DNA from 4 places in the Variovorax sp. LjRoot290 genome. Region 4 is predicted to be linked to each of the others. Evidence: predicted binding sites of a transcription regulator. Region 4 holds the regulator's gene; each other region holds the start of a gene.
What was found. The regulator LexA, encoded in region 4, represses DNA repair genes until DNA is damaged. The targets are predictions, from matches to a motif close to ACTGTATNNNNATACAGT.

Region 1: the regulator LexA is predicted to act here: its motif matches at 4,894-4,911, upstream of recA (recombinase RecA).
Region 2: the regulator LexA is predicted to act here: its motif matches at 1,767-1,784, upstream of ACSQ9A_RS10400 (DNA topoisomerase IV subunit B).
Region 3: the regulator LexA is predicted to act here: its motif matches at 5,205-5,222, upstream of ACSQ9A_RS26615 (ATP-dependent helicase).

Annotation. Positions count from the first base shown of each region.
Region 1 covers NZ_CAXURW020000001.1:5,605,744-5,613,321, reverse strand. The annotation lists gene ACSQ9A_RS27685 (DNA topoisomerase III) at 1-445, opposite strand, end outside; gene ACSQ9A_RS27680 (SET domain-containing protein) at 648-1,193, shown strand; gene ACSQ9A_RS27675 (biotin--[acetyl-CoA-carboxylase] ligase) at 1,196-1,984, shown strand; gene ACSQ9A_RS27670 (sporulation protein) at 1,987-2,184, shown strand; gene ACSQ9A_RS27665 (sensor histidine kinase N-terminal domain-containing protein) at 2,181-3,629, opposite strand; gene ACSQ9A_RS27660 (response regulator) at 3,646-4,317, opposite strand; gene ACSQ9A_RS27655 (MarR family winged helix-turn-helix transcriptional regulator) at 4,342-4,827, opposite strand; gene recA (recombinase RecA) at 4,975-6,042, shown strand; gene recX (recombination regulator RecX) at 6,053-6,502, shown strand; gene argC (N-acetyl-gamma-glutamyl-phosphate reductase) at 6,533-7,462, opposite strand.
Region 2 covers NZ_CAXURW020000001.1:2,035,736-2,043,313, reverse strand. The annotation lists gene ACSQ9A_RS10400 (DNA topoisomerase IV subunit B) at 1-1,733, opposite strand, end outside; gene ACSQ9A_RS10395 (MFS transporter) at 1,888-3,105, shown strand; gene ACSQ9A_RS10390 (hypothetical protein) at 3,117-3,257, shown strand; gene ACSQ9A_RS10385 (class I SAM-dependent methyltransferase) at 3,287-3,814, shown strand; gene dapA (4-hydroxy-tetrahydrodipicolinate synthase) at 3,819-4,745, shown strand; gene bamC (outer membrane protein assembly factor BamC) at 4,861-5,940, shown strand; gene ACSQ9A_RS10370 (MBL fold metallo-hydrolase) at 5,951-6,727, shown strand; gene ACSQ9A_RS10365 (hypothetical protein) at 6,777-7,049, opposite strand; gene ACSQ9A_RS10360 (hypothetical protein) at 7,143-7,578, opposite strand, start outside.
Region 3 covers NZ_CAXURW020000001.1:5,384,235-5,391,812, forward strand. The annotation lists gene ACSQ9A_RS26590 (outer membrane protein assembly factor BamE) at 1-337, opposite strand, end outside; gene fur (ferric iron uptake transcriptional regulator) at 433-852, shown strand; gene hprK (HPr(Ser) kinase/phosphatase) at 955-1,914, opposite strand; gene ACSQ9A_RS26605 (PTS sugar transporter subunit IIA) at 1,943-2,410, opposite strand; gene hpf (ribosome hibernation-promoting factor, HPF/YfiA family) at 2,504-2,833, opposite strand; gene ACSQ9A_RS26615 (ATP-dependent helicase) at 3,081-5,192, opposite strand; gene corA (magnesium/cobalt transporter CorA) at 5,403-6,389, shown strand; gene ACSQ9A_RS26625 (5'-methylthioadenosine/adenosylhomocysteine nucleosidase) at 6,382-7,155, opposite strand; gene ACSQ9A_RS26630 (long-chain-fatty-acid--CoA ligase) at 7,167-7,578, opposite strand, start outside.
Region 4 covers NZ_CAXURW020000001.1:2,502,817-2,510,394, forward strand. The annotation lists gene ACSQ9A_RS12555 (3-hydroxyacyl-CoA dehydrogenase) at 1-359, opposite strand, end outside; gene ACSQ9A_RS12560 (hypothetical protein) at 443-1,231, shown strand; gene ACSQ9A_RS12565 (type IV pilus assembly protein FimV) at 1,333-2,643, shown strand; gene ACSQ9A_RS12570 (MFS transporter) at 2,633-3,805, opposite strand; gene ACSQ9A_RS12575 (D-2-hydroxyacid dehydrogenase family protein) at 3,802-4,809, opposite strand; gene ACSQ9A_RS12580 (hypothetical protein) at 4,929-5,237, opposite strand; gene lexA (transcriptional repressor LexA) at 5,354-6,028, opposite strand; gene ACSQ9A_RS12590 (asparaginase) at 6,103-7,098, shown strand; gene ACSQ9A_RS12595 (hypothetical protein) at 7,103-7,519, shown strand; gene ACSQ9A_RS12600 (DUF6152 family protein) at 7,541-7,578, shown strand, end outside.

The DNA.
Region 1 (7,578 bases), 3.1 Mb from region 4:
CGCGAATGGCCTGCGGGGTCATCGACTGCAGCCACAGGCGCTTGACCGGCTTGCCCAGCGGCGCCTTGCCGCCGGCGTACTGTTCGATCAGGCGGAAGATCAACTCGCCCTCGCGGCCCGCGTCGCAGGCGTTGATGAGCTGGGTCACGTCCTTGCGCTTGGCCTGCTTCACCACCGCGTTGAGGCGGGTCTTGGTCTTGTCGACCGGCTTCAGGTCGAAGCGCGGCGGGATCACCGGCAGGTTGGCAAAGCTCCACTTGCCGCGCTTCACGTCGAACTCCTCCGGCGCCTGGATCTCGACCAGGTGGCCCACGGCGCTGGTGACGACGTACTTCTCGTTCTCGAAATGTTCCTCGTGCTTGTCGAACTTGCCGGCCACCGGCGTGAGCGCGCGCACGATGTCCTGGGCCACCGATGGCTTCTCTGCAATTACCAAAGTCTTCATTAACAGTTCCTCGTATTCAGGCCGGCGCCGGGCCGCCAGCGCGGCGAAGTCCGCGCTTCGCACGGACGGGCGGCCTGCCGCCCCCTCGGGGGCAGCGACGACACGCAGTGCGGGAGCGTGGGGGTCACATCTACAATCTGGCGCTTCTCGCGTGCGTACGCGCACGCGCATGCGTACATATTCAAACTAACAGACTTCGGCGATGCCTTCCAAATCCCCTATTTCCGGCGGCCGCCGCATCCAGACTCGGCGCTCCGGCGTTCACGGCAACGGCGTGTTCGCCGTGCAGGACCTCGCCGAGGGCGAGACGCTGATCGAATACAAGGGCGAGCTCATCACCTGGAAGGAGGCCTTGCGCCGCCATCCGCACGACCCGGCGCAGCCGAACCATACCTTCTACTTCCACATCGATGACGGGCGTGTGATCGACGGCGGCGTGAAGGGCAATGCCGCGCGCTGGATCAACCATTCCTGCGAGCCCAACTGCGAGGCCGACGAAACCGACGGCCGGGTCTTCATCAAGGCACTGCGCAACATCGCGGCCGGCGAGGAGCTCAACTACGACTACGGGCTGATCATCGACGAGCCCTACACGAAGAAGCTCAAGGCCGACTTCCCCTGCTGGTGCGGCTCCGAAAGCTGCCGCGGCACCCTGCTGGCGCCCAAGTCCGACGACAAGAAAAAAGACAAGAAGAAAAAGAAGGACAAGAAGAAGGCCAAGAAGAACGGCAAGGACGACAAGCGCTGACCATGGCCGCCCCCTGGTTCGAAGACGAGCTCGCCGCCGCCCTGGCCCCGCTGCTGCCGGGGCTTTCGGTCGAGGTCGTTGCCGAGATCGATTCGACCAGCAGCGAGCTGATGCGGCGCGCCCGCGACGGCCGCTCGTCGCCGGTGCTGCTGGTGGCCGAGCGGCAGACCGCCGGCCGGGGCCGCATGGGGCGCCTCTGGCAGAGCGCACAGCAGCCAGGCGAACCCGCCTCGCTGACCTTCTCGCTCGGCCTGCCGCTCTTGCCCAGGGACTGGTCGGGGCTTTCGCTCGCGGTCGGCGTCAGCGTGGCGGAAAGCCTGGACCCGTCGAAGGCAGGGGGCATTGCGCTCAAGTGGCCCAACGACCTGTGGGTCGAGGACCGCAAGCTCGGCGGCATCCTGATCGAAACCGCCCTGCCCCAGAACGGCACGGCCGAGCGCTACCTGGTGATCGGCATCGGCCTCAACATCGGGCCGCGCGAGGCCGCGGGCCTCAGCACCGCGCCGGCATGGATCCGGCAGTGGCGCCCGCGTGCCACCGCGCCCGAGCTGCTGCGCGAGATCGTGGTGCCGCTGGTGGACGACGTGCTGCTGTTCGGCGAGCGTGGCTTCGTGCCCTTTGCCGAGCGCTTCGCGGCGCGCGACATCCTGCGCGGCCGCGAGGTGCAGCTCAGCGACGGCACCGTGGGCCGCTGCGAGGGCGTGGGCTGGGGCGGCGAGCTCCTGGTCCAGACGGCCTCGGGCATGAAGACGATCACCAGCGCCGAAGTCAGCGTGCGGCCGGTGCAGTAGGCATGTTGCTGCGCGCACTGGTTCTTCTGCTGCTGGTGGCCAATGTGGGCTACTTCGCGTGGACCCGCGGCGGTCTCGCCATGTTCGGCACGACACCGGCGCGCTTCAGCGAGACCGAACCGGAGCGGCTGGCGCAACAGCTGCGGCCGCAGCTGCTGCAGATACGCAAGGACGAGGCGCCTGCTGCGCTGAAGCCTTAGGCGTTGTCGCCCCCGTCGGCGTCGAAGCGCAGGCTGAAGCGCGTGCCCGGTGGGCGCTGGCCCGGATGGGCGTCTTCCAACTGCACCGTCGCATGGTGCTGCCGCGCGATCTCCCGCACGATCGGCAGGCCCAGCCCCGAGCCGTCGGCCTCGTTGCCGAGCACGCGGTAGAAGGGCTCGAACACCAGTTCGCGTTCGTGCTCGGCGATGCCGGGGCCGTTGTCCTCGATCTGCAGCACGATGATGCGGCCGAAGGGATCGCCCAGCACGCGGGCCGTGATCACGCCCGGCCGCTCGGGCACCGAGGGCGTGTAGTTGATGGCGTTGTCGACCAGGTTGCGCACCAGCTCCTTGAGCAGCGTCGGGTTGCCCTCGAGCACGACGCCCGGCGCGCCCGCCTCGGCGCCGTCGTAGCCCAGGTCGATGCGCTTCTCGATCGCACGCGGCACCGCTTCGCGCACCACCTCGATGGCGAGGCGCGCCAGGTCGCAAGGCTGGCGCGCGATGCTGGCGCCGCTGCCCTCCGCGCGCGCCAGCGACAGCAGCTGGTTCACCGTGTGCGTGGCGCGCATGCTCGCGCGGCCGATCTGCTTGAGCGACTGCTTGAGCTCGTTCGCATTGGCGCCCTCGCGCTGCGCCAGGTCGGCCTGCATGCGCAGGCCCGCGAGCGGCGTCTTGAGCTGGTGCGCCGCGTCGGCCAGGAAGCGCTTCTGCGTGCCGATGGAATCGTTGAGCTTGCTCAGCAGGTCGTTGACCGACAGCACCAGCGGCACCACCTCGAGCGGCACCGAGGATTCGTCGAGCGGGCTCAGGTCGCCGGGCCGGCGCTCGCGGATGCGCGCCTCCACCACCGACAGCGGCTTGATGCCGCGCACCAGCGCGAGCCAGATCAGCAGCACCGCGAGCGGCAGGATCGCGAACTGGGGCAGCAGCACGCCGCTGATGATCTCGGCGGCGAGCACCGACTGCTTCTCGCGCGTCTCGGCCATCTGCAGCAGCACCGGGGGTTCGTCGGCCGTGGCGCCCGCCACCCAGAGCGAGGCCACGCGCACCGGCTTGCCGTGCATCTCGCCGTCGCGCAGGTACACGGTGCCCGTCACCGGCGGCTCGTCGGTATGGGGAAAAGGGACATCGCGCTCGCCGCTCAGCAGCTCGCCATGCCCGTCCAGCACCTGGTAGTACACGCGGTCGGCGTCGTCGCCGCGCAGGATCTCCCGCGCCGCCTGCGGCAGCACGAACTGCGCCGCGTCCTGCTGCAGGTTCACCAGCTTCGCCAGCGTGCGGAGGTTGTGTTGCAGTTCGCGGTCGAAGGGCGCGTTGGCGATGCCCTGCGCGACCAGCCAGGTGACGCCGATGCTGACCGGCACCAGCAGCAGCAGCGGCGTGAGCATCCAATCGAGGATCTCGCCGAAAAGGGAGCGCTGTGCGCGCTGGAAGAGCTTCACCGAAGGCTCAGGGGAATCACGGGATCTTCTCGAGGCAGTAGCCGAGGCCGCGCACGGTGGCGATGTGGATCGGGCCCTTCTCGATCTTCTTGCGCAGCCGATGGATGTAGACCTCGATCGCGTTGAGGCTCACTTCCTCGCCCCATTCGCACAGCCGCTCGACCAACTGGTCCTTGCTCACCAGCCGGCCGGCGCGCTGCAGCAGCACCTCGAGCAGGCCGAGTTCGCGCGCCGAGAGCTCGATCATCTTGCCGTCGATGGTCGCCACGCGGCCGGCCTGGTCGTAGACCAGCGGGCCGTGCTTGATCGCATTGCTGGTGGCGCCCATGCCGCGCCGCGTGAGCGCGCGCACGCGCGCCTCGAGTTCCTGCAGCGAGAAGGGCTTGGCCATGTAGTCGTCGGCGCCGTAGTCCAGGCCCTTGACGCGTTCCTCGACGCTGTCGGCCGCCGTCAGCACCAGCACCGGCAGCTGCGAGCCGCGGGCGCGCAGCCGCTTCAAGATTTCGAGGCCGTGCATGTTGGGCAGGCCGAGGTCGAGGATCAGCAGATCGAATTCGCTGTTGGTCATCAGCGCGGCATCGGCCTGCGAACCGGTCGCCACATGGTCGACGGCCGAACCCGAGGTGCGCAGACTGCGCAGCAGGGCATCCGCCAGCACCTGGTCGTCTTCCGCAATCAGTATTCGCATGGCGTGTCTCCAGACGCTGGGATTCTAGGCCGCGGCATAGGCTTCGAGACCGATGGTTACCACGGTGGCGATCTCGTCGCCGACGCTGGCGCGGAACTCTTTTTCTGCCTGCGCCACGGCATGGCGGAAGGCTTCCAGCCAGGCGAGGCCGTCGGCCGTGAACAGCACGCGCCGCGCGCGCGCATCGAGCGGGTCGGGGCCGCGCGTCACCAGGCCCCAGGCCTCGCACTGGTCGACCAGCGTGCCCATGGCCTGCTTGGTCATGCCGGCGCGCTCGGCGAGTTCGGTCAGGCGCGAGCCTTCGCGCGACAGATGGCGCGTGATGTGGATGTGCGCCGCGCTCACCTGCGCGCGCGCCGCGAGGTTCGACAGCGCCAGCGGCACGTCGGCATCGTGCGCCATCAGCGCCAGCACGCGCTCGTCGAAGCGGCGCATGGCATGGCCCAGCAGGCGGCCCAGGTGGGTTTGACGCCAAGCGTCGGGGTCGATCGGAAATGCAGGGTCCGTCACGGCTCATCGATAGTAAAGCAAACTGACTAAAAAATGGGTTTACTCGAATCCATCAACCCCTACACTACTGTTCAAGCATCCAGCCTGTGATTAAAAGCAGATTGAATGAACCCAACACAACCCGTTGATATTCAAGGAGATTTCCACATGGACGCACTCGTCAAAGGCACCAGCATCTCGGTCGCAGGCAGCGAAAAGGCCAAGGCCCTGCAGGCCGCGCTGGCCCAGATCGAAAAGCAGTTCGGCAAGGGCACGATCATGCGGCTGGGCGAGGGCGAGGCGCTGGAAGACATCCAGGTGGTCTCCACCGGCTCGCTCGGCCTCGACATCGCGCTCGGCGTCGGCGGCTTGCCACGCGGCCGCGTGATCGAGATCTACGGTCCGGAATCCTCGGGCAAGACCACGCTCACGCTGCAGGTCATCGCCGAGATGCAGCGCCAGGCCGGCACCTGCGCCTTCGTCGATGCCGAGCACGCGCTCGACGTGCAGTACGCGCAGAAGCTCGGCGTCAACCTGTCGGACCTGCTGATCAGCCAGCCCGACACCGGCGAGCAGGCGCTGGAAATCGTCGATTCGCTGGTGCGCTCCGGCGCGGTCGACCTGATCGTGATCGACTCGGTCGCCGCGCTCACGCCCAAGGCCGAAATCGAAGGCGAAATGGGCGACTCGCTGCCCGGCCTGCAGGCCCGCCTGATGAGCCAGGCGCTGCGCAAGCTCACCGCCACCATCAAGAAGACCAACTGCATGGTCATCTTCATCAACCAGATCCGCATGAAGATCGGCGTGATGTTCGGCTCGCCCGAAACCACCACCGGCGGCAATGCGCTGAAGTTCTACGCCTCGGTGCGCCTGGACATCCGCCGCATCGGCACCATCAAGAAGGGCGACGAGGCGATCGGCAACGAGACCAAGGTCAAGGTGGTGAAGAACAAGGTTTCACCGCCCTTCAAGACGGCCGAGTTCGACATCCTGTTCGGCGAGGGCATCAGCCGCGAGGGCGAAATCATCGACATGGGCGTGAACGCCAAGATCGTCGACAAGTCGGGCGCCTGGTATGCCTACAACGGCGAGAAGATCGGACAGGGCCGCGACAACGCGCGCGAGTTCCTGCGCGAGAACCCGGCGCTCTCGCGCGAGATCGAGAACAAGGTGCGCGAATCGCTGGGCATTCCGCTTCTGGCCGAAGCGGCAGACGTCACGCCCGCCGAGAAGTAAGCCTCGTGCAATGGCTTTCAGCGCTCCTTCTCTCAAAGGCCGCGCCCTGCGTCTCCTGAGCCAGCGCGAGCATTCGCGCAGCGAGCTCGAACGCAAGCTGGCCAGGTACGAAGAAGAGCCCGGCACGCTGGCGCGTGCGCTCGACGAGCTGGCCGCCAAAGACTTCATCAGCGAGGCGAGGGTGGTGCAGTCGGTGCTGCACCAGCGCGCGGCACGGCACGGCGCCGCGCGCGTGCGCCAGGAGCTGCTGCACAAGGGCGTTGCGCCCGAAGCCGTGGCCGAGGCGCTCGCAAGCCTCTCGGGCAGCGAGTTCGACCGTGCGCTCGAAGTGTGGCGGCAGCGCTTCGGCACGCTGCCGCATGACGCGGCGGAGCGCGCGAAGCAGACGCGCTTTCTGCTGGCGCGTGGATTTGCCGGCGCCGTCGTGGCAAACGTCTTGCGGTACGACCCTAACGAGTGAGGGTCAGCCGCGAAATGCAGCTGCGCGGGCTTACAGCCCCAGCATCAGCTTGAGGTTCTGCACCGCGGCGCCGCTGGCGCCCTTGCCCAGGTTGTCCAGCCGCGCGATGACGACGGCATGGCGGTGGTCCTCGTTCGGGAACACGCGGATCTCGAGCTCGTTGGTGTCGTTGAGCGCGAGGGCGTCGATCTTGCCGTCCTCGGTGGGCGGCAGCACCTTCACGAACTTTTCGGGCGTGTTGCTCTTCGCGTAGTGCGCGGCCAGCGCCTCCTGCAGGTCGCCCGCCTTGGGCCGGCCGGGCAGCTCGTCCAGGTGCAGCGGCAGCTGCACCAGCATGCCTTGCTTGAAATTGCCGACCGAGGGGATGAACACCGGCCGGCGCGTGAGGCCGGTGTACTTCATGATCTCGGGGATGTGCTTGTGCTTGAGGCCCAGCGCGTAGGTCTCGAACAGCGGTGCCTTTCCGCCCTCGTAGGCCTCGATCATGGTGCGGCCGCCGCCCGAGTAGCCGCTGACGGAGGGCAGGGCGATCGCATGGTCGGCCGGCAGCAGGCCGGCATCGACCAGCGGGCGGACGATCGCGATCGCGCCGGTCGCGTAGCAGCCGGGGTTGGCCACGCGCTCGGCCTTGGCCACGGCCTCCTTCTGGCCGGCCACCAGTTCGGGGAAGCCGAACACCCAGCCTGCGGCGGTGCGGTGCGCGGTCGAGGCGTCGATGATCTTGGGGCGGCGGCCCTGGCCTTCGAGCTGGTCGATGAGCGCCACCGACTCGCGCGCGGCATCGTCGTGCAGGCAGAGCACCACCAGGTCGACGCCGGCCATCAGCTCGCGCTTGGCGGCCACGTCCTTTCGCAGCTCCGGCGCGATGCTCACGAGTTCGATCTGCGGCATCTTCTGAAGCCGCTCGCGAATCTGGAGGCCGGTGGTGCCGGCTTCGCCGTCGATGAAGACCTTGGGCATGGTGGAAGCCTCGGATTGCCTGGGAAGTCGCGTAAGAAGAAATTACGTATTGGCCGCAGCCACGGCGGGCCGTTGGTGCGGCGCACCATGATACAGTCGCCTGCTGTCCGCCGCCC
Region 2 (7,578 bases), 470 kb from region 4:
TTGCGCAGCTTGTCGAGGATGGCGACCAGTTCGCCCTCGTCGAGCGCGTAGACCTTCGAGGCCGGCTTCTTGCCGCGCGCCGGCGCGTCGACGCGGAAGAGCGGCGGCTTGGCGACATACACGTGACCGGTTTCGATCAGTTTCGGGAAATGGCGGAAGAACAGCGTCAGGAGCAGCACCTGGATGTGCGAGCCGTCGACGTCGGCATCGCTCAGGATGCAGACCTTGCCGTAGCGCAGGCCCGACATGTCGGGCGTGTCCTCGGGGCCGTGCGGATCGATGCCGATCGCGACCGAGATGTCATGGATTTCGGTGTTGGCGAAGAGGCGGTCGCGCTCCACTTCCCAGGTGTTGAGCACCTTGCCGCGCAGCGGCAGGATGGCCTGGCTTTCCTTGTCGCGGCCCATCTTGGCGCTGCCGCCGGCCGAATCGCCCTCGACCAGGAACACCTCGTTGTGGGCGATGTCCTTGCTCTCGCAGTCGGTCAGCTTGCCGGGCAGCACGGCCACGCCCGAACCCTTGCGCTTCTCGACCTTCTGGCCGGCCTTCTGGCGTGTCTGCGCGGCCTTGATGGCCAGCTCGGCGAGCCTCCTGCCGTAATCGACGTGCTGGTTGAGCCACAGCTCCAGCGCCGGCCGCACGAAGCTGGACACCAGCCGCACGGCGTCGCGCGAATTGAGCCGCTCCTTGATCTGGCCCTGGAACTGCGGATCGAGCACCTTGGCCGAGAGCACGTACGAGGCGCGCGCGAACACGTCCTCCGGCAGCAGCTTCACGCCCTTGGGCAGCAGCGAATGCAGTTCGATGAAGCTCTTGACCGCGTTAAACAGGCCGTCGCGCAGACCGCTCTCATGCGTGCCACCGGCGCTGGTGGGAATGAGGTTGACGTAGCTCTCACGCACCGGCTGGCCTTCCTCGGTGAAGGCGACGCACCACTCGGCGCCCTCGCCCTCGGCGAAGTTGTCGGCGTTCTTGTCGGCATGGCCCGCGCCTTCGAACAGCGGGATCACCGGGTCGCCGTTGAGCTCCTGCATCAGGTAGTCGCGCAGACCGCCCTTGTAGAGCCACTGCTGCGTTTCCTTGGTCTTCTCGACCACCAGCGTGACGGTGACGCCCGGCATCAGCACGGCCTTGCTGCGCAGCAGATGGGTCAGCTCGTGGATCGGAAGCTGGGGCGATTCGAAGTACTTGGCGTCCGGCCAGGCGCGCACCGTGGTGCCCTGCTTGCGGTCGCCGCCGTCGTTGGCGCGCACCACCAGCGGCTCGATCACGTCGCCGCCGGAGAACGCGAGCTGCGCTGCCTTGCCTTCGCGAAAGGACTGGACCTCGAGCCGCTTCGACAGCGCATTGGTCACCGACACGCCCACGCCGTGCAGGCCGCCCGAGAAGCTGTAGGCACCGCCCGAGCCCTTGTCGAACTTGCCGCCCGCGTGCAGCCGGGTGAACACCAGTTCGACCACCGGCGCCTTTTCTTCAGGATGCAGGCCGAAGGGGATGCCGCGGCCATCGTCCTCGACGCTGACCGAGCCGTCCGCGTGCAGCGTGACCTTGATCTTCTTGCCGTAGCCCGCGAGCGCCTCGTCGGCGGCGTTGTCCAGCACTTCCTGGATGATGTGCAGCGGGTTGTCCGTGCGGGTGTACATGCCCGGTCGCTGCTTGACGGGCTCGAGGCCCTTGAGAACGCGGATCGAGCCTTCCGAATAGGCCGGGGGAGTCTTGCTGAGGGTCGCCATGGGGGCGGATTGTATGCGTGGCCCGGCGAAAACCCTGTATGGACATACAGAAGCCCTCTGATGCCGCCGCCGCATCAGCGCGGCCCGAAAATATCAACAATCCCCGTCGCCGCCGTGCCATGCGGCTGCTCCGGCTTTGGATACATTGCCTGGAATGAATTCCACCCTCAAGCCGCTGTCGCTCAAGCAAGTCCTGTTTTGCGGCGCCATGATCGTCACCCTCTCCATGGGCATCCGCCACGGCTTCGGCCTCTGGCTGCAGCCGATCACGCAGGAACAGGGCTGGTCGCGCCAAGGCTTCTCGCTCGCGATCGCGATCCAGAACCTGTCCTGGGGCGTCATCGGCGTCTTCGCCGGCATGCTGGCCGACAAGCTGGGCGCCTTTCGCGTGCTGGTGATGGGCGCGGTGTTCTACGCCCTGGGCCTCGCGGGCATGGCGCTCTCGCCCACGCCGCTGCTCTTCGCGCTGACGGCCGGCGTGCTGATCGGCGCCGCGCAGGCCGGCACCACCTACGCCGTGATCTACGGCGTGATCGGCCGCCAGATTCCGGTGGAGCGGCGCTCCTGGGCCATGGGGGTGGCCGCCGCGGCCGGCTCCTTCGGGCAGTTCCTCATGGTGCCGGTCGAGGGCCACCTGATCGCGGGCTTCGGCTGGCACACGGCCCTGCTGGTGCTGGCGCTCATGGTGCTCCTGATCGTGCCGCTCGCTTTCGGCCTGCGCGAGCCGCGTGTCGGCCACGCAGCCGTCGCGCACCGCGACCAGACCATCCTGCAGGCGGTGCACGAGGCGTTCAAGTACCCGAGCTTCGTGCTGCTGATGGCGGGCTATTTCGTCTGCGGCTTCCAGTTGGCGTTCGTCGGCGTGCACATGCCGAGCTACCTGCGCGACAAGGGGCTGTCGCCCGAGGTGGCGAGCTATGCGCTGGCGCTGGTCGGGCTGTTCAATGTCTTCGGCACCTACGTCGCAGGCTCGCTCGGGGCCCGGCTGGCCAAGCGCAAGCTGCTGGCCGCCATCTACTTCAGCCGTGCGGCGGCGATCGCGATCTTCCTGCTGACGCCGATCACGCCGCTCACGGTGTACGTGTTCGCGAGCGCGATGGGCTTCCTGTGGTTGTCGACCGTGCCGCTGACCAGCGGCATCGTGGCCCAGATCTTCGGCGTGGCGCACCTGTCGATGCTGGGCGGCTTCGTGTTCCTGAGCCACCAGGTCGGCTCCTTCCTCGGCGTCTGGCTCGGCGGCTATCTCTACGACAGCACCGGCAGCTACGACATCGTCTGGTACCTCGCAATCGCGCTCGGCGTGTTCGCAGCGCTGGTCAACCTGCCGGTCAAGGAAGGCGCGATCGCGCGCCCGGTTCCTCAGCCGGCCTGAGATCCTTCGCCATGCGCCCCAACACACGCCATCACCTCGTGCAAGCCGGCTGGCTGGGCGCGGCGGTGCTGGCGCTGCTGGGCGTGTTCGCGCTTTACACGCGCCCCGGCTTCCTCGTGACGCTGGTAGACCAGATCTGGGCCTGCTTCTGAGCCACGACCTCCCGCCCTCCCCCTGGATCGTGCGCTGGTCGCACCTGCTGGCGCCCGGCGCCGCCGTGCTCGACGTGGCCTGCGGTGCGGGGCGGCACATGCGCTGGTTCGCCGAGCGCGGGCATCCGGTGACGGGCGTGGACCGGTCGCCGGAAGCCATCGCTTCGGCGGCCGAGTTCGGGCAGGCTGTGCTGGCCGACATCGAGTCCGGGCCCTGGCCCCTTGGCGGCCGGGTATTCGGGGCGGTGATCGTCACCAACTACCTCTGGCGGCCGCGCCTGCCCGACATCGTCGCCGCGGTCGCGCCCGGCGGCGTGCTGCTCTACGAAACCTTCGCCGCGAGCAACGAGACCGTGGGCAAGCCCTCGCGGCCCGATTTCCTGCTGCAGCCGGGCGAACTGCTCGGCGCCTGCGCGGGCCTGCGGGTCGTGGCTTACGAGGATGGCTTCCTGGCACAGCCGGAGCGCTTCATGCAGCGGATCGCGGCCGTCCGGCCCGCCATCCACTCGCCCGGAACGCCGCCGCGCTACCCGCTCCGAGGGCCCGCCGCCAGTTAGTAGAATGTCTGCTTTTCGTCCACCGACAAAAGAGACCCCCTTGGAGCAACTGACAGGCAGCATCGTCGCGCTCGTCACGCCGATGCATGACGACGGCAGTGTCGACTATCCCGCCCTGCGCCGGCTGATCGACTGGCACATCGACGAAGGCACCGATTGCCTCGGCGTGGTCGGCACCACCGGCGAGTCGCCGACGGTCGACGTCGAGGAGCATTGCGAGATCATCCGCATCGCGGTCGAACAGGCCAAGGGCCGCGTTCCCGTGATGGCCGGCTGCGGCGCCAATTCCACCAAGGAAGCGATCGAACTCGCCAGGTTCGCCAAGGGCGTGGGCGCCGACTCGCAATTGCAGGTGGTGCCCTACTACAACAAGCCGACGCAGGAAGGCCAGTACCTGCACTTCAAGGCGATCGCCGAGGCCGTGGGCGATCTGCCCATCGTGCTCTACAACGTGCCCGGCCGCACGGTGGCCGATATGGCGCACGACACCGTGCTGCGCCTGGCGCAGGTGCCCGGCATCGTCGGCATCAAGGAAGCCACCGGCAACATCGAACGCGCGCAGTGGCTGATCCGCGATCTGCCGAAGAATTTCGCGGTCTATTCGGGCGACGATCCGACCGCCGTCGCGCTGATGCTGTGCGGCGGCCAGGGCAACATCAGCGTCACGGCCAACGTGGCGCCGCGCAAGATGCATGAGCTTTGCATGGCCGCGATCGCCGGCGACACCCGGCGCGCGATGCAGATCCAGTTCGAGCTGATGCCGCTGCATCGCCATCTGTTCGTCGAACCGAATCCGATCCCGGTCAAGTGGGCCATGGCCCGGCTCGGCCTGTGCGGCGGTGCACTGCGCCTGCCGCTCACCGAGCTCGCCGAAGCGAGCCGTCCGGTGGTCGAGTCCGCGCTGCGCGCCAGCGGCTTGCTCAAGGACTGATTCCATCCGCACCGCCCTTCGCGAACGCCGGCAACCTTTTGCGCAGCCGGCGCTCTGACACAGCGGGACGCTGCTGCCCATCGATTGAGCTAAACATTCCACAAGGAAGACGACGTTGAAAACCATTTCGCGATTCGCACTGCTGGCCCTGATCGCCAGCCTCGCCGCCTGCTCGGTCCTCGAGAGCGACAAGATCGATTACAAGAGCGCCGGCAAGGCACCCACGCTCGAAGTGCCGCCCGATCTCACGCAGCTCTCGCGCGAAAACCGCTACGCGGTGCCCGGCGGCGCGGTGACGGCCAGCGGCTACCAGGCCGGCATTGCCAACGCGCCCAGCATCCCGACGGCCGTCGGCAACATCGGCGACGTTCGCATGGAGCGCTCGGGTTCGCAGCGCTGGATCGTCGTCAACCGCTCGCCCGACCAGCTCTGGGAGCCGGTGCGCGACTTCTGGCAGGAGAACGGCTTCCTGCTCACCACTGATCAGCGCAACCTCGGCATCATGGAGACCGACTGGGCCGAGAACCGTGCCAAGCTGCCGCAGGACGTCATCCGCGGCACGCTCGGCAAGCTGGTCGATTCGGTCTATTCCACCGGCGAACTCGATCGCTTCCGCACCCGCCTCGAGCGCACGCCCAACGGCACCGAGATCTTCGTGAGCCACCGCGGCATGGAAGAGGTCTACAACACCGCGCGCAAGGACCAGACGGTCTGGCAGCCGCGCGCCACCGACCCCGAGCTCGAAACCGAATTCCTGCGCCGCCTGATGGTGAAGCTGGGCGTTTCGCAGGAGCAGTCGAAGCTGCTCGCCGCGACCAGCGCACCCGCGCGCACCGCCAGCGTCGCCAACGTCGGTGGCCAGCCGGTGGTGCAGATCAACGAGAACTTCGAGCGGGCATGGCGCCGCGTCGGCCTCGCGCTGGACCGCACCGGCTTCACGGTCGAAGACCGCGACCGCAGCGCCGGCACCTACTTCGTGCGCTACGTGGCGCCCAACCCGGACAAGAAGGAACCCGGCTTCTTCGGCAAGCTGTTCAGCAGCTCGGGCAAGGCCGAGGCGCCGCTCAAGTACCGCATCATGGTCAAGGGCCAGGGCGATGCCAGCACGGTGGCGGTACTCAACGAAAGCGGCGCGCCCGAAACCTCGGCGAATGCACAACGCATCGTGCAGGTCATCGCGGACGACCTGAAGTAGGTCTTCTCGAATGCTGCGCTTCCGCAGTCTGGGCAGCGGCAGCACGGGCAATGCCACGCTGGTCGAGGCGACGAGCGGCGGCCGCACATCGAGGCTCCTGATCGACTGCGGCTTCGGGCTGCGGCAGCTCGACGCGCGGCTGGCACGCGCAGGCCTCGCGGCCTGCGACATCGACGCGGTCTTCGTCACGCACGAGCATGGCGACCACATCGGCTGCGCACACGCGCTGTCGCGCCGCGAGCGGCTGCAGGTCTGGATGAGCGAGGGCACCTGGCTCGCCACCGGCGGGCGCGATTTCGAAGGCCGCCTGGGTCTGGCGCGCGACGGCGCTGACATCGAAGTCGGCGACATCGTGGTCCAGCCCTTCACCGTTCCGCACGATGCCCGTGAGCCGCTGCAGCTGCGCTGCACCGATGGCGCACGCAGCCTCGGCGTGCTGACCGACCTCGGGCACGCGACACCGCACGTGCTGGCCCGCTTGATGGGGCTCGACGCGCTGCTGATCGAGTTCAATCACGACAGCGACATGCTGGCCGGCTCGGCCTATCCGCCCTTCCTGAAGCTGCGCGTCGGCGGCAACTACGGCCACTTGTCCAACGCCGCCGCGGCAGCCATTGCGCGTGCCGTGCATCACGGCGGACTGCGCCACGTGCTGGCAGCCCACCTCAGCGAACAGAACAACCGGCCCGAGATCGTGCGGCGCGCGATGGCCGAGGCACTCGGCGCCGGCGAGGACGAGATGCTGACGGCGAACGCCGTAGAGGGCTCGCCCTGGCTCGATCTCTAGGCAATGAAAAAGGCCGCCCGAAGGCGGCCTTTGAGCATGTGCTGCAGCCTTACTGCTTGGGTGCTTCCTCTTTCTTCTTGGCCGCTTCGGTGGCGGCATTGGCCGCATCGAGTGCCGACTGCGAGCCGGGCGACGGTGCAGGCGTCGTGGCCGACGTATCGGGCGCAGCAGGTGCTGCTGCCGGTGGAGGCGGAGGTGCGGGTGCCGGCGTGACGGAGGCAGGCGGCGGGGTGACGACGGCCGGCGCGGATTCCTCCTTCTTGCCGCAAGCAGTCAATGCAGCAGCGGCGATCAGCGAGGCGAGCAGGACGGACTTTCTCATTACATGACTCCTTTGGATGAAGGTCTCGAAAGAAAAATTCTAGACCTGCACCTTCGCAGGAAGATGTCTGGCGCCGCGATTCGCGGCATTGGCTTACAAGCCCAGCGTGGAAGCCGGAAAGGCCGGTCGCGCATGCCGCAGGCACTCGTCGATTCTTTCGCGCAAGGCGCGCCGGCCCGCGGGCTCGCGGCCGCAGACACCGCGGCTGCGCTCGACATCGATGCGGTTCAGAAACCAGGACGGCGTCCAGATGCCGCTCGGCACCTGCGGCAGGCCCGGCCCCTCGCAGGCCCGGCAGTCGACAATGTGGCTCCACATGCGGCGCCAGTGCACGAAGCGTGCATGCTCGCGCTCGAACACGTCGAAGCGCTGCGCCAGCAGCACGAAGCTGCGCCCGTTGGCCGACCAGGCCTGCAGCGCATCGGCGATGGCGCGCTCGCCCAGCGGCCAATCGCCGAAGCCGGGGTCGGAGAGAATGATCTCGCGCCAGTTCTGTTGCACGGCAGCAGCGAGCGCCGCATGCAGATAG
Region 3 (7,578 bases), 2.9 Mb from region 4:
CTTCGCCATTGAAGAACACCGTCAGGCGGCGCTGCTGGGGCTCGACGCCCTGGCGCCGGATCGTGAACACGTAATCCCAGCGATTGGAATGGAAGACGTCGTTCAGCAGGGAGGTGCCGAGGACTTCGCGCACCTGCTGGCGCGACATGCCGGGCTTGAGCAGCTCGACCTGCTCCTTCGACACGAAATTGCCCTGGACCACGTCGACCTTGTAGGGCGTGATGGCATGCAGCGCATCGCGCGAGCGTTCGGTGACGCTGCTGCAGGCGCCGAGGCAGAGGCTCCCAGCGACTGCGCCGACGAGCAGCCAGAGGCGGCGTTGTGGAATGTCAGGCATGGGCAAAAGGGCAAAGAGGGGTAGCGATATGATCGGGCCATTGTAGCGGCTGCCCCTCGGCGTGCCCCTCTCGCGCAGCCGGCGCAGGAACCATCATGGGCAACATCGACGAACTGAAGAACACCGGCCTCAAGGCCACCCTGCCGCGTCTCAAGATTCTCGAAATCTTCCAGAACGGCGGCCAGCGCCACATGACGGCGGAAGACGTGTTTCGGGTGCTGCTCAACGAGCACTCCGACATCGGCCTGGCCACGGTCTACCGCGTGCTGACGCAGTTCGAGCAGGCCGGCATTCTCGAGCGCAGCCATTTCGAGAGCGGCAAGGCGGTCTACGAACTCAACGAAGGCAAGCACCACGACCACCTGGTGTGCACCTCCTGCGGCAAGGTCGAGGAGTTCTACGACCCCGAGATCGAGCGCCGCCAGCAGATGATCGCGACCGACAAGAAGTGGATTCTGCAGGACCACGCGATGTCGCTCTACGGCCTGTGCGGCGACTGCGCCAGCAAGCGCTGAACTGAAAGACGGCGGCCGCCGCCGGGCCGCCCCAAGGCGGGCCGCGCCTCCCCCTCGGGGGGTGGAGTTACACGCAGCGAAGCGAAGTGAAAAGCCGGGGGGCTAATCGTCCTCGCGCGCGCCTTCCATGGCCTTGTGGTGGCGGGCGACGAAATCGGCGTAGGTATCGATGCCGCGCAGCTGCAGGATCGAATTGCGCACCGCCGCTTCCACCAGCACCGCGATGTTGCGCCCGGCCACCACCTGGATGATCACCTTGCGCACCGGAATGCCCAGCACGTCCTGGGTCAGCGGCGCCGAAGGCATGCGTTCGTAGTCGCGCTCGAAGCTGTCGCGCCGTACCAGGTGCACGATCAGCTTGAGGCGCATCTTCCGGCGCACCGCCGTCTCGCCGAAGATCGCGCGGATGTCCAGCAGGCCGATGCCGCGCACCTCGAGCAGGTTCTGCAGCAGCTCGGGGCAGCGCCCTTCCAGCGTGGTCTGGTTGATGCGGTAGAGGTCGACCGCGTCGTCGGCCACCAGGCCGTTGCCGCGCGAGATCAGCTCCAGGCCGAGCTCGCTCTTTCCGAGTCCCGACTCGCCGGTGATCATCACCCCCAGGCCCAGGATGTCCATGAACACGCCGTGCATCGAGGTGCGCTCGGCGAAGTGCTTGGAGAGGTAGGCGCGCAGCAGGTCGATCACGAAGGCCGAGGATTCCCGCGTTGCGAACAGGGGCAGTTGCGCCCGCTCGCAGATCGACAGCAGTTCGTCGGGCGCCGGCTGGCCGTCGGCCAGCACCAGCATGGGCGGCTCCAGCGTGACGATGCGGGCGATCCGCCGCACGCAATCGTCGGGCGTGCCGCGCGTCAGGTAGGCGACTTCGCGCGCACCGAGAATCTGCACGCGGTAAGGATGGATGTAGTTGAGGTAGCCCACCAGGTCGGCGGCCGACTGGGCGCGGCTGATGACGCCGGGATCGAACTGGCGCTCCGAGGCGCCCAGCCCCGCCAGCCACTCCCACCGGAGCGAGCCGCGGAACTCCTCGAACATCGCGTCGGCACTGATGACGGTCGGCTTCATGCGCCAGACTGTCTCATGCGGATGCGCTTCAGGCCACCTGGGCGGACTGCCATCCTGCGATCAGGGCGTGGAGCGCGGCGGCGTCGGAGCTCGACTTGATCTGCTCGCGCAGGCCGGCATCGCTGAGCAGCTCCGCGATCTCCGAAAGTATTTCAAGGTGTTTCTGGGTGGCCGCTTCGGGCACCAACAGGAAGATCAGCAGCACCACCGGCTGCTCGTCCGGCGCGTCGAAACCGATCGGATTCGCGAGCTGGAACACCGCGGCCATCGGCGACTTGAGGCCCTTGATGCGCCCGTGAGGGATGGCCACGCCGTGGCCGAGGCCGGTGGAACCCAGGCGCTCGCGGGCGAACAGGCTGTCGGTGATGAGGGCACGGCCCAGGCCGTGCAGGTTTTCAAACAGCAAGCCCGCTTCTTCAAAAGCACGTTTCTTGCTGGTGGCGTCAACGCTCACGAGGACTTGAGCGGGCGGCAGGATGGACGCGAGTCGGTTCATGTTGGGGCGGGGCGGGGGCGATTATGCACCTGCTCCGCAAAAAGCACAGGGCCGCCCTGAGGCGGCCCGCAAGAGTATTTGCCCGGAGAGGTACTACATCACGCGCTTCGGCGCCTCGTGATGGTGGTCCTGCAGGCGGTCTTTGTGACGGACCACCTGCCGATCGAGCTTGTCCACCAGTTCGTCGACCGCGGCGTAGAGATCAGCGTGGCTCGATTCCGCGAACATGTCATTGCCCTTGACGTGAATATTGCATTCGGCGCGTTGCCGACGTTCCTTTTCCTTTTGCTTTTCCACCGTGAGGATCACCTTCACATCGACCACCTGGTCGAAATGGCGGGTGATTCGGTCCAGCTTGCTCGTAACGTAGCTGCGCAAGGCGGGGGTGACGTCGAGGTGATGACCGCTGATCGTCAAATTCATGAATGACCTCCTGGATTGACGGTTGGGGAAAAAGACCCCGCTTCAGGGTGAAGCGTGGCCGGCGAAATGGGGAAAGGTGGGGGAAGGAGAGAAGAAGGAAGGGGGAGGGAGAGGAACGGGGGAAGGTCGGTTCACTATGCCCATGCTGTCATCGAATTGCAATCCCTTCCATGGCAAACCCCGGCATCGCCCGCCCACGCTCACGGCGCGCTATCGATTTGATAGTGCTAAAGACCTCGCGCGGCGCTCAGCGCCACGCGGCGCGCATGCGGCTCAGCAGATCGATCGTGGCCGCCGGCGGCGGTACATGGGGTGCGCGTTCGGGCGGCGGCGGCCAGGTCTGCTGTTCAAAGCGCTCGGCATCGGCGGCCGAAATGAAGCGCGTGCGGCCGGCGTACAGATGCCGGTCGCCGCGCGCAGCCTGCTGCGTGACGTAGAAGCGCTGAGGCACCAGCAGGTGCAGGTGGTCGCGCGCGCGGGTCATCGCCACGTAGAGCAGGCGCCGCTCCTCCTCCAGTTCCTGCGCGCCCTGCGCCACGTCGGCCGGGATGCAGCCGTCGACCACGTTGAGCACGTGCACCGAGCGCCACTCCTGCCCCTTGGCGGAGTGGATGGTCGAGAGGATCAGGTAGTCCTCGTCGAGCAGCGGCGGACCCGGGCGGTCGCTCGTCGCTTCGGGCGGATCGAGCGTGAGTTCGGTCAGGAAGCGCTCCCGCGAGGCATAGCCCGAGGCCAGGCGCGCGAGCTGCTCGACGTCGCCGCGCCTGAGGCCGGCATCGTCGTGAAGCCGCTCGAGGTGGGGCAGATACCACTGCAACGCGAGCTCCATGTCGGCCGGCCAGGCGAGCGTGGGCGCGCGCAATTCGGCATAGATGGCCGCGAAGCGCGCCCACTCTTCCTTCGCGGCGGCAGGCGGCACGAAGGCCTGCACGACGGCACCGGGGTCTGAAGCCTCGGCCATCGCGTCGAGCAGCCGCGTGGAGCTGACCGGCCCGATGCCCGGAATCAGCTGCGTGACGCGAAAGCCCGCCATGCGCCCGCGCGGATTCTGGGCGAAGCGCAGCACCGCCAGCAGGTCCTTCACATGCGCGGCTTCGAGAAACTTGAGGCCGCCGTACTTGACGAAGGGGATGTTGCGCCGCGCCAGCTCGAGCTCGAGCGCGGCGCTGTGGCTCGAGCTGCGGAACAGCACGGCCTGCGATTTCAGCGCCAGACCGCCTTCGCGGTGCGCGAGCACGCGCTCGGCCACGAAGCGGGCCTGTTGTGCTTCGTCGGGCACCAGCACCAGCTGCGGCCGTCCGGCCGAGGGCTTGTCGGTCCAGAGGGTCTTGGCGTGGCGCTCCGGAGCGGCGGCAATCACCGCGTTGGAAACGTCGAGGATGGGCTGGGTCGAGCGGTAGTTGCGCTCCAGCGTGACCACCCGCGCGGGCTGCGTGAACTGCTGCGGAAAGTCGAGGATGTTGCGCACCGTCGCGCCGCGGAACGAGTAGATCGACTGCGCGTCGTCGCCGACCACGGTGAGGCCGCGGCCGTCGGGCTTGAGCGCGCGCAGGATGGCGGCTTGCAGCAGATTGGTGTCCTGGTACTCGTCGACCAGCACGTGGTCGAAGCGCGCGCCGATCTGCGCCGCCAGCGCGGGCTCCGCCACCATCTCGGCCCAGTACAGCAGCAGGTCGTCGTAGTCGAGCACCTGCTGCGCCTGCTTGGCTTCGACGTAAGCGCCGAAGAGGCGCTTGAGCTCGGCCTCCCATTCGGCGCACCACGGAAACGCATGCGCGAGCACCTCGGCCAGCGGCGCGCAACTGTTGACGGCGCGCGAGTAAATCGAGAGGCAGGTTCCCTTGCGCGGAAAGCGCCGCTCCATGGACGCGAGGCCGATGTCGTTGCGCACCAGGCCCATCAGGTCTTCGGCATCGCCGCGGTCGTGAATGGTGAAGTTCTCGTGCAGGCCGATCTGCGCCGCGTGTTCGCGCAACAGGCGCGCGCCGATGCCATGGAAGGTGCCGGCCCAGGGCAAGGCCGGCGGCGCATCGGATTTCAGGCCGAGCACGCGCGCCAGCACCTGCCCGGCACGGCGCTCCATCTCCTGCGCCGCGCGGCGCGAAAAGGTCAGCAAGAGGATGCGCTGCGGATCGGCGCCGCGCGCGATCAGATGGGCCACGCGATGCGCGAGCGTGCTGGTCTTGCCCGAGCCCGCGCCGGCAATCACGAGCAGCGGCCGCTGGTCTTCCGGAGCCTCGCCGAGGGCCGTGCCGACACCGTGCTCCACCGCCGCACGCTGCTCGTCGTTGAGCTTGGAGAGCGCGGCCGCGAGGCGCTCGGCCTGGCTCGTGGGTGCGGGTGTCGCGAGGCTTTGCATCGCCGCGACTTTACTGGATGTCCATCCAGATGCCGACAGAAAAGCGCCGGAGGCCGATGACATAATCGCGCCTCGCTGCAACCGGAGACTTCGCATGGAAACCGTTCCGCCTCGGCAGCTTTCAACTCCCCTGTGATGCGTTGTTGGCCAGGGACTTGAAAGCGCCCCGAACCCTCGCCAACCGCCACAAAAATTCACCGGGAGTGAGCCATGCTCAATATCTTCACGCTCGCCAACGGCCGCCTTGTCCAGGAAGAAATCGAGGCCCTCGAAGAGCTCTCTCAGTTCCAGCCGATCTGGGTCGATCTCGAATCGCCCACACTCGAAGAAAAGCGCTGGATCAAGCAGTACTACGGCCTGTCCATCCCCGAGGATGCGATGGACGAGGACATCGAGGAGTCGGCGCGCTTCTACGAAGAAGACAACGGCGAGCTGCACGTGCGCAGCGACTTCCTGATCGATGACGCCGAGAACCCGCGCTCCGTGCGCGTCGCCTTCATCCTCAACCAGCACAACACCGAACTGCGCAGCCGCGGCGTGCTGTTCTCGATTCACGATGAAGACGTGCCGGTGTTCCGCCTGCTGCGCATGCGCGCGCGCCGCGCACCCGGCCTGATCGAGGATGCCAAGGAAGTGCTCTTGAAGCTCTTCGATGCCGACGCCGAGTACTCGGCCGACTCGCTCGAGAACATCTACGACGAGCTGGAAGTCGCGGGCAAGAAAGTGCTGGAAGGCAACGTCAGCGACGAACTGGCCGGCGAGGTGCTGGCCGCGATCGCGCGGCAGGAAGACCTGAACGGCCGCATCCGCCGCAACGTGATGGACACGCGCCGCGCGGTGAGCTTCATGATGCGCAGCCGCATGCTGAACGCCGAGCAGTTCGAGGAGGCGCGCCAGATCCTGCGCGACATCGAGTCGCTCGACAACCACACCGCCTTCCTGTTCGACAAGATCAACTTCCTGATGGATGCGACCGTCGGTTTCATCAACATCAACCAGAACAAGACCATCAAGATCTTCTCGGTGGCGAGCGTCGCGCTGCTGCCGCCGACCTTGATCGCGAGCGTGTATGGCATGAACTTCAAGCTCATGCCGGAGCTGGAATGGGGCTACGGCTACGCGTACGCGATCGTGCTGATGGTCGCCAGCGCCCTGGTGCCGATGTGGTACTTCCGCCGCCGCGGCTGGCTCAAGTAGCCGATCGGCCGGACAGCGTGGCGAGCCAGGCGTCGATCACCGCGAGGCTGTAGCGGCTCGCGACGGCGGCGACGAAGCGCAGGAAGTCGGCATGCGCCGCGTCGTCGGCGCGGTCCGAGATCGTGCGCACCGCGGCGAATGGCACGCGGTAATCGTGGCACACCTGCGCCACCGCGGCGCCTTCCATCTCGACCGCCAGCGCGTCGGGCAACTCGCGCCGGAGCGCATCGCTTTCGGCGGCGGTCGAGACGAAGCGGTCGCCGCTCACCAGCAGGCCGCGATGCAGCCGGGGCGCCTGCAGGCCGAAGTCGTCGACCACCGTCTGCCCGAGCAGCGCGACCGGATCGCGCAGCAGGCCGGCGGCCACGGCGGCCAGCGCATCGCTGATCGCGGTGTCGGCCGCGAAGCGCGCATGCCCGGTCAACGGCACCTCGTATTTGGGAAAGATCGGCGAGGCGTCCAGATCGTGCTGCAGCAGCTTGGTCGCCACCACCACGTCGCCCACCCGCACGCCGGGCCCGAGCCCACCTGCAACGCCGGTGAAGACGATGGCGCGCACGCCGAAACGCTCGAGCAGCACAGTGGCCGTGGTGGCCGCCGCGACCTTGCCGATTCGCGACAGCACCGCCACGACGGCTTGCCCATGCAGATGGCCGACCCAGAAATCCCGCCCGGCGACGCGCACGCGCTGCTCGTCGGGCATCGCGGCGAGCAGCGCGCCCAGCTCTTCCTGCATGGCGGCAACGATCGCGACCGGCCCCGCCATGGAAGTGCCCGCTACTTCTTGTCGCGCAGCTCGCGCCGCAGGATCTTGCCGACCGGCGTCTTCGGCAGCTCGGTGCGGAACTCCACCACCCTGGGCTGCTTGTAGCCGGTGAGATTGGCGCGGCAGAAGTCGCGCACCTGGGCCTCGGTGAGATCCGGGTTCTTCTTGACGATCACGAGCTTGACGGCCTCGCCGGTCTTCTCATCGCCGATGCCCACGGCCGCGCATTCGAGCACGCCCGGAATCTGCGCGACCACTTCTTCGACCTCGTTCGGATACACGTTGAAGCCCGAGACCAGGATCATGTCCTTCTTGCGGTCGACGATCTTGAAGAAGCCGCGCTCGTCGACCACGCCGATGTCGCCGGACTTGAAGTAGCCGTCGGCCGTCATGACCTTGGCCGTCTCGTCGGGACGCTGCCAG
Region 4 (7,578 bases):
GTGTTGGTCGCCAGCACGGCCGAGGGCGCGACCACCGCTTCGAGTTCGCTGAACAGCTTGCGCTTGACCTCGAGGTCTTCGACCACGGCTTCGATCACCAGCTCGCAGCCGGCGAGCGCCTGGACCGATTCGACGGCGCGGACACGAGCGGACAGTGCATCGCGCTGCGCCTCGTCCAGTTTTCCCTTCTCGTGCTGCTTCTGCCACTGGGCGAGGATGGCATCGCGTCCGCGGACCGCGGCGCCCTCGAAGCTGTCGAGCAGCAGGACCTCGCTCCCGGCCTGCGCGGCGATCTGCGCGATGCCGCGCCCCATGGCACCGGCACCGATGATGCCCACATTGGAAAAGTTCACAGTCATTTGATAATTGTCTCTCTGAGGATGGCTGGCACGGATGCCCATGCCAGAATATGTCTACTTTCGATTACTTTTTTCGAACCATTTTGCAACTCCCACGCCTGGCGGCGGCCCTCTTTCTATTCGGGCTCGCACTTGACTCGCCTGCCTTGACGATCGGGCGGCCCCAAGGGGCTGTCTGGATCGGCAAGCCGCTGGATGTGGTGATTCCGCTTTCGCTGGATGCTGCCGAAGATGGGGGCGCGTTGTGCCTCGAAGCCGAGGTCGTGCAGGGGGACACCCGCATTGCCGATCGGAGCCTGACTGTATCGCTGGAGCCGGGGCCGAAGGCCAGCAGCCCGCGCATCCATATCCGTTCCACCGTCGCCGTGGACGAACCCGTGGTCAATGTGAACGTGCGTGCCGGCTGCGATACGAAGTCGACGCGCAGCTATGTGCTGCTGGCCGACGTTCCGTCCGAACCCGCGCTGCCCGTCCTTGCGCCGCCTTCGGGTGCAAGGGCATCGTCCGAGACCCCGGCGCGAGCGCCCGCGCGCGCGCCATCGCGTGCTGCGGCAGGGGGCGCATCGTCCGGCCTCGAAGGCCCGACCGCAGCGCCGGCGCGGCGCAGCACCGCAGCGGCGCCCGCCGCGCGCACGCGCGCGACGCCGACGGGTCGTCGCCGCGTCCCAGCGCTGCCTCTGCGCCCGCGCCGCGCCGGGCCGCCGCGGCGCAACCGCCCGCCACACCGCGTGCGGCCGCGCCGCGCACCGTCCCGACGGTCGCAGCCACTGAGCCGAGGCGCGGGGCCGTCGCCGGTGGATCCCGGCTCCAACTCGAAACGCTGGAACCGGTTCCCGTCGCGCAGCCCGGCCTCAAGACAAGCCCGCAACTGACGCTGCCGGCCAGCGAAGACCTCGCGCGCCGCGCCGCGGCCGCCGCCGAGTGGCGCGCGCTCAACATCGACCCCGAAGCGGCGCAGCGCGAGGCCCAACGCATGCAAGCGCTGGAAGCCACGCTGGCCGCGCTGCGCGAGCAGACGGCGCAGAACCAGCGCACCTTGCTCGAGATGCGCAGCGAGCTCGCGCAGGCGCACGACAGCCGCTACCGCAATCCACTGGTCTACGCGCTGATCGCCCTGTTGCTGATCGCGCTGGTGGCGATCGTGCTGCTGTGGCGCATGGCGCGCCGAGCCGCAGCGCCGGCCTGGTGGGGCGAGACGCCGTCGAAGGGCGAGGGCGGTCCCACGCGGCCGAGTTCCTTGCGCGCACTGCTCGACGAGGAGCCGGACGTCGACTCCGTACCGCCGCCGCGGCGCAGCGCGAACGCCACCAGCTTCGGCGCGGCGACCTTTGCAGCCCTGGAGCCCGACGACGACAGCGGCTTCGGCGATTCCGAACCCCAGCCGGCACGCACGCCCGATGGCGCGCCGGTGCGGCCGGTCAACACCGAAGAGCTGTTCGACGTGCAGCAGCAGTCGGACTTCTTCCTTTCGCTCGGCCAGCACGACCAGGCAATCGCGGTGCTGCGCGAACACATCGCCACCAATCCCGGCACCAGCGCGTTGGCCTACCTGGACCTGCTGCGGATTTTTCATTCGCTGGGGCGCAAGGAGGACTATGCGCGCCTGGCGGAGGAATTCGAACGGGCCTTCAACGCCGACGTCCCGGCGTTCGAGAATTTCAACGAGACGGGCAAGGGTCTCGAACACTATCGCAGCACCCTCGCGCGCATCGAATCGCAGTGGCCTGCGCCGGGCACCCTGGCGCTGATCGAGGAGCTGATATTCCGCAAGCCCGGCGCGCACGAGGACGAGGCCTTCGACCTGGCGGCCTACCAGGAGCTGCTGCTGCTCTATTCCGTGGCCAAGGAAGTGATCGATCCGAACAGCGCACCGCCTGCGCCCGTCACGCCGCACTCCTTCGTCGATACCTTCGGCCACGACCAGCTGGCCACGACGCCTGCGCCGCTCGATCGCGAGAGCGCGCCCGAGGCCGTCGAGTACGCCCCGACGCTGCCCCCCTCGATCTACGGCGCCATCGACGACCACCTGCACCATGAGACCGTGCTGGTGCCGGATGCGCCGCTTCCGGCGCCTCCCGCAGGCGCCGCACCGGTGCCGCGCGCCAAGCCCGACATCGACCTGGACCTCGCCGAATTCGACAAGACGGCCTTCGAAACCATGCGAGCGCCGATCGAAACGCCGAAGCCGCCGCCCGCACCGTCCAGCGATCCCCACGTGATCGATTTCGAGCTCTTCGATCCGGCCACCGAGGCGGAGATAGCTCCCAAGCCGGTCAAGCGCTGAACGCCGGGGCGCGGCGTTGCGCCCGGTCGACGGCCAGGCTGAGCGCCAGCGCGCAGAGCACCATCGCCAGGCCCGCCCAGCTCATCCAGGCGATCGCGTCATGGGCCAGCAGCCAGCCTCCGGCTGCGGCACCCACCGCTTGCCCCACGTAGATGCCGGAACTGTTGAGCGCCACCGAGCCCGGCGCGAGCGCGGGCGCCATCGAGACCAGGCGTGCCTGCTGAGCCGAGTTGGTGGCGAAGCAGCCGAAGCCCCAGGGCACGATGATCAGCGCCAGCCCCGCGAGCGTCACGCCCAGAGGCCACAGAAGAAGGCTCAGCGCGATCAGCGAGGTCGTGAGCAGCACCATCTGCGAGGCGCCCATGCGGTCGATGTACCGGCTCACGAGCATGTTGCCGAGCAGGCCGCAGACGCCGAACCAGCCCCACATCAGGCCCAGTGCCGTGGCGTCCGCGCCCAGCACTTGCTTGAGGACGGGTGCGAAATAGCTGAACAGAACGAACTGGCCCGTGCCTTGCAGCGCGGTGACGGAGACGACGCCCATCAGCAGCGGACTCTTGAGCACCTGGGCCCAGGCCGCGCGCGACAGCGCGGCCGGCCGGATGCCCGATGGGAGCTTGCGCCAGATCCAGGCTGCGCTGAGGATCGACAGGAGCGCGATCGTCGCGAACGCGGTGCGCCAGCCGAAATGACCGCCGATCAGCGTGCCGAGCGGAAGGCCCAGCACCGAGGCCATGGACCATCCCAGAAAAACGAAGGTGACGGCGCGGCCCCGCTGCTCGGGCGGCACCAGCAGACCCACGCAGGCGGCCGCCTGCGGCGTGAAGATCGCGGGCGCGACGACCGTCAGCATGCGCACCACCAGCAGCCCGCCGAAGTTCGGCATCAGCGTCGCGAGAAGATGCCCTGCCGCATACCACAGCATGGTGCAGGCGAGCAGCACCCGGCGGTCCCAGCCCGCGACCACGGCCGCCAGCAAGGGAGCGCCGAGGCACATCACGACGGCCGCCGCGGTGATCAACTGGCCGGCGGTAGCCGCGCTGACTTGCAGCGAGGTGCTGAGTTCGTTGAGCGTGCCGGGCACCACCATCACGCCCGTCCCGATCACGAAGTTGCCCGCCAGCAGGGCCCACAAAGCTGCCGGCAGCGCAGGCTGTTTCAACGGCGGACCTGCAGTGCGCCCGGATTCACGATGTTGGTGGGGTTGCCCTTGATGAAGCTGACGACGTTGTCGAAGGCCTGGCCGAAGTACATCTCGTAGCTGTCCTGCTCGACGTAGCCGATGTGCGGGGTGCAGATGCAGTTCTCCAGGCGCAGCAGCGCATGGCCTTGCAGCGGCGGCTCGCTCTCGAACACGTCGACGGCCGCCAGCCCGGGCCGGCCGCGGTTGAGGGCTGCGAGCAGCGCGTCCTGTTCGACCAGCTCGGCGCGCGAGGTGTTGACGAACAGTGCGGTGGGCTTCATGCGCGACAGATCCTCGAGGGTGACCAGGCCCCGTGTTTCCTCCGCCAGCCGCAGATGGATCGACAGCACGTCGGCCACGCTGAAAAAGATGTCCCGGTTCGGTGCCACCTGAAAGCCGTCGGACCGTGCCCTGGCGCAGCTCTCCTCGCGGCCCCAGATCACCACCTGCATGCCGAAGGCCTGCCCATAGCGTGCGACCAGCTGGCCGATGCGCCCATAGCCCCAGATGCAAAGCGTCTTGCCCTTGAGCACCGAGCCGAGCCCGAAATTGGGAGGCATCGAAGCCGACTTGAGCCCCGACTGCTGCCAGGCGCCATGCTTGAGGTTGCTGATGTACTGCGGCAAGCGGCGCATCGCCGTCATGATCAGCGCCCAGGTGAGTTCGGCCGGCGCCAGCGGCGAGCCCGTGCCTTCGGCCACCGCGATGCCTTGCTCGGTGCACGCATGCACGTCGATGTGGCTGCCGACCCGGCCGGTCTGCGAGATGAGCTTGAGCTTGGGGAGCTTCTCGATCAGCTGGCGAGAGATCTGTGTGCGTTCACGGATCAGCACGATCACGTCGGCATCCTTGAGCCGCACCGAGAGCTGCCCGATGCCTTTGACCGTGTTGGTGTAGACCTTGGCCGCGTACGCGTCGAGCTTGGAAGCGCAGCGCAGCTTGCGCACCGCGTCCTGGTAGTCGTCGAGGATCACAATGTTCATGGCATGCCATTGTGCCTCGCACCATCCGCGTACTCCGTGCCCTGCGTTCCACAGGCGCACGCTGCCCGGGGATAACCCAGGCTCGGTACGGCTTCAATTGCCGATCGGCATCGCCTCGCTCAATGCAGGCGGCTGGCGCGCGGCACGGTGTCCGCCGCTTCCAGGGCGGCCAGCCGATCGAGTTCGGCGCAGACGTCCGCCATGCGGCCCGAGATCACGACGCGGCCCGCGTTCTGGCCGGGGCGCTGCGCATCGACCGTGCGCACCACGCGCAGGGGACGCGTCGGCGCGGGTGCAGAGGCACAGCTGGGCCGAATGCCGACATAGCGAAGGCCGGACGAACGCCTGCGGCGCGAAGGCATCCAGCGATCGGCCAGCGATTGCAGCGGCATGAACAGATCAGCAAGGCTGAGAAGAGCGATTCCCATGTGAACTCCAGAAAAGTCAGAGGTTGAACACAGGCAGGATTGCTTTCATCGGCTGCTACAGGGTGATGGCCCTCGGCCATACGCCCGCCACCTGTCGCGGCCGGGGTTTGGACCCCCTACATGAGCATCGTGTTGCGGATCAGGCCTACGGCCAAGCCTTCGATCTCGAAAGGCTCGCCGGGCTGAACGACGATGGTGGGGTAGTCGGGGTTTTCGGCATGCAGCTCGATGACCTGCTTGTTGCGCTTGAGGCGCTTGACCGTGACTTCGTCGCCCAGCCGGGCCACCACGATCTGGCCGTTGCGGGCTTCCTTGGTGGCTTGCACCGCCAGCAGGTCGCCATCCATGATGCCGGCGTCGCGCATGGACATGCCACGCACCTTGAGCAGATAGTCGGGCTGGCGCTGGAACAGGGTGTTCTCGACGTAGTAGGTCTGGTCGACGTGCTCCTGCGCGAGGATGGGCGAGCCTGCAGCCACACGGCCGATCAGCGGCAGCGCGAGCTGGGCCATGCCGGGCAGCGACAGGGAGAATTGGTTGTTGCGCGATTCGTTCAGCGAGCGCAGTGCGTCGCCCTTGAGGCGGATGCCGCGCGAGGTGCCGCTCACGAGTTCGATCACGCCTTTGCGTGCCAGGGCCTGCAAATGTTCTTCGGCCGCATTGGCCGACTTGAAGCCCAGTTCGGCGGCGATCTCGGCACGCGTGGGCGGGGCGCCGGTGCGTGCGATGGCGCTCTGGATCAAGTCCAGAATCTGCTGCTGGCGGGCGGTAAGCTTGACGGCGAACTGCATTGATGACTCCTTGCGGCACTGGCTGAATATCCAGTACCTGTATTTTTAACCAGTTTCCGGAAGTTTGGCAAGACATGGTCGATACCCTTCGAGAAGGCAAGCGCCGCGTGATCGTTCTGGGCACCGGCGGCACCATCGCCGGCCGCGCTACGGCGGCCGGCGACAACATCGGCTACACGGCCGGGCAAGTAGGCGTGACGGAACTGCTGGGCGGCATCGAGGCGCCCGAAGGCATCGCACTCGCGGCCGAGCAAGTGGCGCAGATTGACAGCAAGGACATGGGCTTTGCGATCTGGCGTACGCTGGCCGAGCGCTGCGCCCATTGGCTCGCCGAGCCCGACGTAGCGGGCCTCGTGATCACCCATGGCACCGACACGCTGGAGGAAACAGCCTTCTTCCTGCAGTCGGTGCTGGCTCCGTCGAAGCCGGTGGTCCTGACCTGCGCGATGCGGCCCGCGACCGCGCTGTCGCCAGACGGCCCGCAGAACGTGCGCGATGCGATTGCGGTCGCGTCCAGCCCCGGCGCGCTGGGCGTGGTGGCCGTCTGCGCGGGCACGGTGCACAGCGCCTTCGACGTCCAGAAGGTCCACACCTACCGGCTCGACGCCTTCGACTCCGGCGATGCGGGACCGGTGGCCTATGTGGAGGAGGGCGCGGTGCGCGGCCTCCGAAGCTGGCCGGTATCGCCGCAACAAGATGCGCGCGAGCTCTTCGAACGGATGACGAATGCCGCCCGCTGGCCCCATGTGGAAATCGTGATGAGTCATGCGGAGGCGCGCGGCAGCCTGATCGACACACTGATTCGCGAGCGCCAGTCCGGCGCCGCCGAGCCGGTAGAGGGCCTGGTGCTCGCGGCCACCGGCAACGGCACCTTGCACCGTGCGCTGGAAGAAGCCGCGCTGCGGGCGCAGGCTGCCGGCATCGCGGTCGTGCGCGCCACGCGATGCACGCAGGGCCGCATCCTGCCGGCGCCGAATGCACTCTTGCGTGACGCGGGCGCACTGACTCCCGTCAAGGCGCGCATCGCGCTGGTGCTGGAGCTGATGGCAGATCAGCCGGCCGCCGATTGAGGCCATGTTCAGCGCTCTGCAATCGCACTCGTGGGCCTATCCGGCGCTGGAGGCGGTGCACATCATCGGCATCGCACTCCTGCTCGGCAATCTCGTGGCGCTCGAGCTGCGGGTGTTCGGACGTGCGGCTGCCTTGCCGGTGCAGGCGATGGCCAGGCTGTCGCTGTCGATCGCGCTCTGCGGCTTCACGCTGGCGGCGGCCAGCGGCTCGCTGATGTTCGCGACCCAGCCGGCCGAACTGCTCGCCAACCGGGCCTTCGTGATCAAGATGGGATTGTTGCTGGCCGCCGGATGCAACGCGGGCTGGTTCCACGCGCGAAGGTCCTTGCGCAAACTCGATGCGCTGGCGCGGGTACAGATGTTGTTGGCCACTGCGATCTGGCTGGCCGTCGTGTTCTGCGGCCGCTGGATCGCGTACTGAAGAGAAGAAGGAGTTTTTCCGATGAAACGTCGCAGCATCGTCATCGCCGCCGCATCCCT